DNA from 3 places in the Pseudomonas sp. REB1044 genome. Region 1 is predicted to be linked to each of the others. Evidence: predicted binding sites of a transcription regulator. Region 1 holds the regulator's gene; each other region holds the start of a gene.

Region 1 (3,273 bases):
CTGCCAGCAGTTCCGGCGTCGCGGGGGTGATCTCGCTGCGCTCGCGGACCTGGCCGAACATGCTGTTGACCGTGTCCAGCGCTTCGAGCACCACATCCATCAACTCGGCGTCGACCCGACGCTCACCCTTGCGCAGGATGTCGAAGACGTTCTCGGCAATGTGGCAGCACTCCACCAGCTCGTTGAGCTGGAGGAAGCCGGCGCCCCCTTTTACAGTGTGAAAACCGCGAAATATGGCGTTGAGCAGGTCCGCATCATCGGGCCGGCTTTCCAGCTCGACCAGTTGCTCGGACAGTTGCTCGAGGATTTCGCCGGCTTCTACCAGGAAATCCTGAAGGATTTCTTCATCGGCGCCGAAGCTCATTAAACGTGCTCCCTAAAAACCCAGGCTGGATAGCAGATCGTCGACATCGTCCTGACCGGACACGACGTCTTCACGCTTATCGGCATGAATCTGCGGACCTTCACCCCGGGCTGGATGTTTTTCTTCATCTTTTTCAGCACGCAATTGATCGTGGTCATGTTCGATACCGGCAAAGCGGTCGACTTGACTGGCCATCAACACGAGTTTGAGCAGATTGCTTTCGACCTCGGCGACCAACGCGGTGACCCGCTTGATCACCTGCCCGGTCAGATCTTGGTAGTCCTGGGCGAGCAGAATGTCGTTGAGATGACCGGCCACCTTGCGGTTGCCTTCGGCGCTGTGCGTCAGGAAACCGTCGACGCGTTTGACCAACTCGCGAAACTCGGTCGCCGGCACTTCGCGACGCATGAAGCGCTGCCAATCGGCCGACAACGTCTGCGCCTCGGCCGACAGGTCGTTGAGCACGGGCGTGCTCTCCTCGACCAGGTCCATGGTGCGGTTGGCCGCGTTCTCGGTCAGGCGGACCACGTAGGACAGCCGTTCGGTGGCGTCGGTGATCTGCGACACTTCCTCGGCCTGCGGCATGCGCGGGTCGATCTGGAAGCTGACGATGGCGCTGTGCAGCTCACGGGTCAGTTTGCCGACCTCTTGATACAAGCCACGGTCTCGGGTCTGGTTGAGCTGATGGATCAGCTGCACCGCCTCGCCGAACTGGCCGCGCTCAAGGCTCTGCACCAGTTGTTCGGCATGCTTCTTCAGGGTCGACTCGAACTCCCCCAAAGAATCTTTTTTTGATTCCATAGCGCCCCCAGACATGCTTCAGCCGTTGACGCGTTCGAAGATCTTCTCGATCTTTTCTTTGAGCACCTGCGCGGTGAATGGCTTGACTACATAGCCGTTGACCCCGGCCTGAGCCGCTTCGATGATCTGCTCGCGCTTGGCCTCGGCCGTCACCATCAGCACGGGAATCCCCTTGAGCCGGTCGTGGGCGCGCACCTTGCGCAGCAGATCGATGCCGGACATGCCGGGCATGTTCCAGTCGGTCACCAGGAAGTCGTAGTGGCCACTTTCGAGCATCGGCAACGCCGTGACGCCGTCGTCGGCCTCTTCGGTGTTGGTGAAGCCCAGATCACGCAACAGGTTCTTGATGATCCGCCGCATCGTCGAGAAGTCGTCAACGATGAGGATTTTCATGTCTTTGTTCAATTAGACCTCCAAGCAGTCTTAAACGCGCTCGTCTCACAAGCGCGCGCTCAATCAATTCGGCACCACGGACAACGACTGCAGCGAATCGGGGCTCAGCGTGCCCGCCATTCTCCCAGGCGGCTGCGCAGACGCGCCGCGCACTGGCTGTGCAACTGGCTCACGCGCGATTCACTGACCCCCAGCACTTCCCCGATCTCCTTGAGGTTCAGTTCCTCGTCGTAGTACAGGGCCAGGACCAGACGCTCGCGCTCCGGCAGGTTGGCGATCGCATCGGTCAGCGCGGCCTGGAAGCGCTCGTCTTCCAGATCGCGCGACGGCTCGACCTGACCACTGACCCCATCCTCGTGCAGCCCCTCGTGTTCACCGTCCTGCAGCAGGTCGTCGAAACTGAACAGACGGCTGCCCAAGGTATCGTTCAGGATCCCGTAATAATCGTCGAGACCCAATTGGAGTTCGGCAGCAACCTCGTGATCTTTAGCGTCACGACCGGTTCTTGCTTCGACGCAGCGAATCGCGTCGCTGACCATACGCGTGTTGCGGTGCACCGAACGCGGCGCCCAATCGCCCTTGCGCACCTCATCGAGCATCGCACCGCGGATGCGAATACCGGCGTAGGTCTCGAAGCTCGCGCCCTTGCTGGCGTCGTATTTGTTGGCCACTTCCAGCAGACCGATCATGCCGGCCTGGATCAGGTCCTCAACCTGCACGTTGGCCGGCAGGCGCGCCAGCAGATGGTAGGCGATACGCTTGACCAGCGGCGCATAGCGCTCGACCAGCTCGTATTGGGCGTCCTTGGAGGCTTTGCTGTACATCTTGAAGCCGCTCGCGTTCATAGCACCGGTCCCGCGCTGGTGGGTTGCACCAGGCGCTCGACGAAGAATTCCAGGTGGCCGCGCGGGTTGGCCGGCAACGGCCAGCTGTCGACCTTCTGCGCGATGGCCTTGAACGCCAGGGCGCACTTGGAGCGCGGAAACGCCTCGTAGACCGCGCGCTGCTTCTGTACCGCCTTGCGCACGCATTCGTCGTAAGGCACGGCGCCGACGTACTGCAAGGCAACGTCGAGGAAACGGTCGGTGACCTTGGTCAGCTTGGCGAACAGGTTGCGCCCTTCCTGTGGGCTCTGCGCCATGTTGGCCAGGACGCGGAAGCGGTTCATGCCGTAATCGCGGTTGAGCAGCTTGATCAAGGCGTAGGCGTCGGTGATCGAGGTGGGCTCGTCGCACACCACCAGCAGCACTTCCTGGGCGGCGCGCACGAAGCTGACCACCGAGTCACCGATGCCCGCAGCGGTGTCGATCACCAGCACATCGAGGTTGTCGCCGATTTCGCTGAACGCCTGAATCAGCCCGGCATGCTGTGCCGGCGCCAGGTGCACCATGCTCTGGGTGCCGGAGGCTGCAGGCACGATGCGCACACCGCCCGGCCCCTGCAGGAGCACATCGCGCAGCTCGCAGCGCCCCTCGATGACGTCGGCCAGGGTGCGTTTGGGCGTGAGCCCCAGCAGCACATCGACGTTGGCCAGACCCAGGTCGGCGTCCAGCAACATGACCCGGCGGCCGAGCTCGGCCAGCGCCAGGGACAGGTTCACTGAAACGTTGGTCTTGCCGACGCCACCTTTGCCACCGGTGACGGCGATCACCTGTACGGGATGCATGCTACCCATGTCTGTTATTTACCTTGTCTCGCGTGGGACTTGCCCACTT
Region 2 (3,273 bases), 2.5 Mb from region 1:
GTGAATGTGCGCCGGACGCCAGTCGTTCGGCCCGTTACGCCAAGGGTACGGACCCGGCTTGATGGTGCGGAAGCTGTAGTAGCCATCGCGGTCGGTCAGGCACCGACCGACGCCGCCGAAGTTCGGGTCCAGCGGCGCCAGGTAGCGGTCATTCTTGTGTCGGTAGCGGCCACCGGCGTTGGCCTGCCACATTTCCACCAGGGTGTTGGCCACCGGCTTGCCGTACTGGTCGACCACACGGCCGGCAACGATGATCCGCTCGCCGATGGGCAAGCCGCCGTTGTTGAAGTTCAGCAGCAGGTCATGGTCATGCTCGCCGAACCGCAGGTGGGAAAAGTCCGGGCCTGTGGTTTCGCTGATCGACTGGGGAATGCTCACCAGCGCCTGGCGTGGCGAGCGGGCAATGGAGGTCTTGTAGTCTGGGGTCAAGGCCTTGGGGTGCCAGTTGCGATCACGGATCGCGAAGCGGCGGTTATCCTGGGCAGGCATGCCGGTGTCCTCTCTTGGAATTGTGCGGGCCGCCTGTGCGTGGCAGGCGGACGCACAGTGTCCGGTAGGCACCGCGCCCGGCCTATTGAAAACTTGCTGGGCAGACATAACCATACGGTTATGCAACTTTCCGGTAGATGACCGGCTCTCAAGCGCAGGACTATCCTGCATGCACTGCCCCTTACAGCGGAGACACTCTATGGACTGGCGAAAAGGCCGACGCAGCGACAACGTGGTCGACGCACGCGGCTCAGGCGGGGGCGGCGGTATGCGCTTCGGAGGAGGTAAAGGCCTGGGCCTTGGCGCGGTGCTGTTGATCGTCGGCATCGGCTGGCTGACCGGCCAGGACCCGTTGCAGTTGCTCGGCCAGCTCTCCGGCCAGATGCAGCAGCAACAGCAGGCTGCACCAGGCACCACGGCCAGCAAAGCGCCGCCGGCCAATGACGAACAGGCGCAGTTCGTCGCCTCGATCCTCGGTGACACCGAAGACACCTGGAAGGCCCTGTTCGCCCAGGCCGGCAAGCAGTACCGCGATCCCAAGCTGGTGCTGTTCAGCGGTCAGGTCAATTCGGCGTGCGGCTTCGCGTCTTCGGCGGTCGGACCGTTCTACTGCCCAGCCGACCAGCGCGTGTACCTGGACATGTCGTTCTTCCGCGAAATGGAAACCCGCTTCGCCGCCGCTGGCGACTTCGCCCAGGCCTACGTGATCGCCCACGAGATCGGCCACCATGTGCAGACCTTGCTCGGCGTCTCGGCCAAGGTCGATGCCGCCCGTCGCAGCGGCCAACGCATGGAGGGCGACAACGGTCTGCTGGTACGCCAGGAGCTGCAGGCCGACTGCCTGGCCGGTGTCTGGGCCTACCAGGCACAGAAGCGCCTGAACTGGCTGGAACCCGGTGACGTGGAAGAAGCCCTGAACGCCGCCAACGCCATCGGCGACGACCGCCTGCAGCAGCAGGGCCAAGGCCGCGTGGTCCCGGACTCCTTCACCCACGGCACCTCGGCGCAACGCGTGCGCTGGTTCAAGACCGGCTTCGGCAGCGGCGACCTGACCCGCTGCGACACCTTCAATACCCGTAATCTGTAACGCCCTTCGGGGCGTTTCTTCGCTTCTCCAGATCGCAATACGACCAATGGGGCATTTTTCCGCTGAAAAACGTTTCAGCGACAGCGCTTGCTGCCGATAACCCCTGGATCCAAAGCTGGCCCTCTAAAACAACAACGCCCAGCGACGTGAATCCTTGCAACACACATTTTCTGGAGAGCGTGCATGAACAGATGGTTTGCCGATAAGAGCGTGAATCTCAAACTCGGACTGGGCTTCGGCCTTGTCCTGTTGTTGACCGGCCTGCTGGCCCTGGCCAGTTGGAGCAGCCTGGGCAGCATGATCAACCGCAGCAACTGGATGAGCGACATCACCCGGCTCAACATCGACCTCACCAACCTGCGCGTGGCGCGCCTGCAGTACATGATCGCCAATGGCGACGACGCCGCTGCCGCCACCACCCTGGCCAAGCTCGACACCTTCACCGCCCAGCAGCAGCGCCTGGAAAACACCTTCAAGAGCCCTGAGAACGTCAAGCTGCTGCGCGAGCTGGGCAAGACCATCGCCGACTATCGCGTCTCGCTCGACAAGATGCGCGCCGGCTACAAGGTCACCGCCGCGGCCCGGCAGACTCTCGACCAGAACGCGGCCAGCGCCGTGCAGGCGATCGAGGCCCTGAGCCAGACCGTGCTCAATCGCGACGAAAGCGACGCCGGCCGTTTGCAGCAGTACCTGGCGATCAGCAAGGCGCGTCAGCAACTCACGCAGTTGCGACTGACCATGCGCGATTACATCGCCGCTTCCAGCGCAGCCACCGAGCAAGCGATGCTGACTCAACTCGAGCAGACCCTCGGCGAAATCGACGGCCTCAAGCGCCAACTGACAGGCGATGCCGCAGGCATCCAGCCGTTCGAGACCGCCGTGCGCGGTTATGGCGAAGCCGTTCGCCAACTGCGCGATGCCACCGCGCAGATCGCCGTGGCCCGCCAGGAAATGACCGTGCAAGGCGCCGACATCGTCAAGGTCAGCGACGAGCTGTACAAGATCCAGCTCGAGCGCCGCGACATCGAAAGCGGCGATGCCCGTACCCTGCAGATCGGCGCCACCTTGCTGGCCCTGCTGTTCGGCGTGCTGGCTGCCGTGATCATCACCCGTCAGATCACCCGTCCTCTACGCGAAACCCTCGAGGTGGTGGAGCGCATTGCCGGCGGCGACTTGACGCAGAACCTGCAGGTCACCCGCCGCGACGAACTCGGCGTGCTGCAGCAAGGCATCGCACGCATGGGCACGACCTTGCGCGAGCTGATCGGCGGCATTCGCGACGGCGTGACCCAGATCGCCAGCGCGGCCGAAGAACTGTCGGCCGTGACCGAACAGACCAGCGCCGGCGCCAATAGCCAGAAGGTCGAAACCGACCAGGTGGCCACTGCCATGCATGAAATGGCGGCCACGGTGCAGGAGGTGGCGCGCAACGCCGAGCAGGCCTCGCATGCCGCGACCCAGGCCGACGACCAGGCCCGTGCTGGCGACAAGGTGGTGGGCGAGGCGATCAGCCAGATCGAACGCCTGGCCAGCGAAGTGCACCGCTCCACTGACGCGATGAACCTGCTGCAACAGGAAAGCCAGAAGATCGGCAGCGTCATGGACGTGATCAAGTCGGTGGCCGAGCAGACCAACCTGCTGGCCCTCAACGCCGCCATCGAAGCGGCCCGAGCCGGCGAAGCCGGACGCGGTTTCGC
Region 3 (3,273 bases), 2.2 Mb from region 1:
ACCCGCGACCGGCTTCCCCGGCGCGGGCCGCTTCGATGGCGGCGTTGAGCGCCAGCAAGTTGGTCTGCTGGGCCACGGCCTTGATCACGTCCAGCACGCTGCCGATCTTGTCGCTTTCGCCGCGCAACTGGGTCATGGCCTCGCTGGAGTGCCCCACCTCGGCGGCCAGGCGCTCGATCTGGGCGATGGCTTCGGCGACCACCCGATCGCCCTCGCGGGCCTGCTGGTCAGCCATCAGCGCCGCTTCCGAGGCCTGCTCGGCATTGCGCGCCACGTCCTGCACGGTGGCGGTCATCTCGTTCATGGCGGTGGCCACCTGGTCGGTCTCCACCTTCTGATTGTTGACTCCCGCACTGGTCTGCTCGGTGACCGCCGAGAGCTCCTCGGCGGCGCTAGCGATCTGCGTAACACCGTCACCTATACCGCCGATCAGCTCGCGCAGACTCTGGGTCATGCGCTGCATGCTGGCCTGTAACTGTCCGAGTTCGTCGCGGCGCTGCGTCGGTGCATCCAGGCTGAGGTCGCCACTGGCCACGCGTTGCGCCGTCGAGAGGGTCTGGCGCAACGGCGCGACGATCTGCCGGGTGATGGCCAGCGCAGCGAGCATGCCCAACAGCAGCGCCAAGGCAGTGGCACCGCCGAGCAAGGTCTTGGCCTGGCGGGCGCCGCTGTCGCGTACCTGGGTTTGCGAGGCGGTCATCTGCTGACCCAGGTCGTTGATCAGCCGGTCCTGGCTGACCATGCGCTGCAAGGCCTGATTGGCGGCGTCCTGTGCCACCCCGACCTGCTCGACGGCATCGCGGTAGGCGGCCATGGCCGTCGCCGCATCGTCGAGGCTGCTGGCGTATTCAGCCGGAACCTGGGTGGGCAGGGCCTTGAGCACCGTCACCGACTGGTCGATGGCCTGCAGGGCGGTTTGCTGGAATTCTGCCTTGCCGCTGTAGGTGTAGCCGCGCACCTGGAAGCGCGCCTGCTGCAGCAGCGTGCTGGCCTGCACGATGGACTGGTACTGATTGATATCGCCGCGTTGCAGCAGACGCTGCTGGACCTGGGCAATGAGTGCGGCGGCTTTGTCGGCGCTGTCGCCGAGCATCCCGCGGGCAGCCTGGCGGCGCTGTTCGGCCTGGGTCAGGTCGGCCAGGGCCTGGCGGTACGTTTCCAGCGCCTTGCGCTGCTGCTCCAGGCGCTGGCGATCCTCGGGAATCGTGATCTTCCCTACCATTTTTTCCACTTGAGCGTTGAGCTGATCGATCGCCTGCTGCAGCGTGCCCGCGGACGACTCGTCGCGCTCACGCTCGAAGCGCTGGCGGGCGATGCGCATTTCCTGTGCATTGGCCAGGATGACCGAGATGTTGCCGAGCTTGTCGCCGCGGCTGGTGATGCTGTCCATGCCTCGCCAGCCGGTGGCAGCGATGGCCAGTGTCAGCAGCAGCACCAGACCGAAACCGACCGCAAGCTTGCGGCTGACACTGATGTTTCCCAGTGATTGGGCAACTTTTGCGAACATGACGTCCTCCCCTGGACACGCGGCGATGCCTGGATTTTTTATGGGTATTGTCTAGCCCATCGGCCAGAGGGGGAGAAACTTGACTCTTTATTTCTGATCGATCGGTCAGAAAATTCGCGACAGTAGCGCGGTAACGGCGGTTTCCACGCGCAGGATGCGCTCGCCGAGTTGCACCGGTGCCAGTCCGGCCTTGGCCAGCAGGTCCACCTCGTAGGGAATCCAACCACCTTCCGGGCCGATGGCCAGCGTCACCGGCCGGTCCACCGCCCGCGGGCAGGCTGGGTACGGTCCCGGATGCCCCACCAAGCCCAGGGTATCGGCGGCGATGGCCGGCAGGCGGTCTTCGACGAAGGGCTTGAAGCGCTTTTCGATGATCACCTCCGGCAGCACCGTGTCGCGTGCCTGTTCCAGACCCAGGATCAGGTTCTCGCGGATGCTATCGGGGTGTAGGAAGGGGGTCTGCCAGAAGCTTTTCTCGACTTTGTAGCTGTTGACCAGGATCAGCCGAGGCACGCCGAGGGTGGCGATGGTCTGGAACAGCCGCCGCAGCATTTTCGGCCGGGGCACCGCCAGCACCAGGGTCAACGGCAGTTTGGCCGGTGGCGGCTGATCGAAGCTGACGCGCAACTCGGCCTGGTGAGCGGCCAGGCTGAGCACTTCGGCCTGGCCCATGAGACCGCCGATGCGACCGACGCGCAGGCGGTCACCCACCGCGACGCGGTGGATGTTCTGCATGTGGGTGAAGCGCCGGTCGGCCAGCACCACACGGTCGGCCGCGACGAAGTCGGCCTCCTCGAGCAGCAGCAGGTTCACGGCTGGGTCGCAGGTGGCTGGTCGTCGGAATCGTTTGCCGCCTCGTCCGCCTCTTGGCCGCGCTTGCGGATCAGGCCGCCGCACAGCACGCCGATCTCGAACAGCAGCCACATGGGCACGGCCAGCAAGGTCTGGGAGAAGATGTCCGGCGGGGTGAGGATCATGCCGACCACGAAGCAGCCGATGATCACGTAGGGGCGGATTTTCTTCAGGTACTTCACGTCGACCACGCCGATCCACACCAGCAGCACCACCGCCACCGGGATTTCGAAGGCCACGCCGAAGGCGAAGAACAGGGTCATGACGAAATCGAGGTAGCTGGCAATGTCGGTCATCATCGACACGCCTTCGGGGGTGGCGCTGGCGAAGAAGCCGAAGATCAGCGGGAACACCAGGAAGTAGGCGAAGGCCATGCCGGCGTAGAACAGGATGATGCTGGAGATCAGCAGCGGGATGGCGATGCGCTTTTCATGGCGATATAGCCCAGGCGCGATGAAACCCCAGATCTGCTGAAGGATGAACGGAATGGCCAGGAACAGCGAGACGATCATGGTCAGCTTGAACGGCGTGAGGAACGGCGAGGCCACGTCGGTGGCGATCATCGTCGCGTTGGCCGGCAAATGTTCGCGCAGTGGCGCCGAGACCAGGGTGTAGATCTGCTGGGCGAAGGAGAACAGCCCGGCGAAGATCAGGAAGATGACCGCGACGCAGCGCAGCAGGCGCGTGCGCAGTTCGGTCAGGTGCGAAACCAGCGGCATCGGCTGGTCGTGATCCGGGATCTGGCTCATGGGGCTTTGGGGGCTGCGGCGGCTCAGGGTGGGTGGGCACCGCTGGCGCGGCGGGGGCATCGGTCGGGACGACCGGTGGGGTGCCGATCGACGGCGTGTCCACGGTGGGCACCGCCGGTGCCTTGTACGGGTCGAGAATGCGCTTGGCTTCTTCTTCCATGCGCA

Evidence for each region. The regulator FliA, encoded in region 1, starts transcription of late flagellar genes. The targets are predictions, from matches to a motif close to CTAAAGTTTNNNNNNNNNNNGCCGNTAA.
Region 2: the regulator FliA is predicted to act here: its motif matches at 1,649-1,676, upstream of GKC70_RS20510 (methyl-accepting chemotaxis protein).
Region 3: the regulator FliA is predicted to act here: its motif matches at 1,564-1,591, upstream of GKC70_RS21950 (methyl-accepting chemotaxis protein).

What each region holds. Positions count from the first base shown of each region.
Region 1 is NZ_CP046139.1:1,784,708-1,787,980, reverse strand. Features, by position in the region: gene GKC70_RS08500 (chemotaxis protein CheA) at 1-364, opposite strand, end outside; gene GKC70_RS08495 (protein phosphatase CheZ) at 377-1,165, opposite strand; gene GKC70_RS08490 (chemotaxis response regulator CheY) at 1,184-1,558, opposite strand; gene fliA (RNA polymerase sigma factor FliA) at 1,663-2,403, opposite strand; gene fleN (MinD/ParA family protein) at 2,400-3,242, opposite strand.
Region 2 is NZ_CP046139.1:4,499,522-4,502,794, forward strand. Features, by position in the region: gene pcaH (protocatechuate 3,4-dioxygenase subunit beta) at 1-489, opposite strand, end outside; gene GKC70_RS20505 (neutral zinc metallopeptidase) at 689-1,576, shown strand; gene GKC70_RS20510 (methyl-accepting chemotaxis protein) at 1,760-3,273, shown strand, end outside.
Region 3 is NZ_CP046139.1:4,837,299-4,840,571, reverse strand. Features, by position in the region: gene GKC70_RS21950 (methyl-accepting chemotaxis protein) at 1-1,507, opposite strand, end outside; gene GKC70_RS21945 (16S rRNA (uracil(1498)-N(3))-methyltransferase) at 1,613-2,320, opposite strand; gene tatC (twin-arginine translocase subunit TatC) at 2,317-3,108, opposite strand; partial or broken gene tatB (Sec-independent protein translocase protein TatB) at 3,113-3,273, opposite strand, start outside.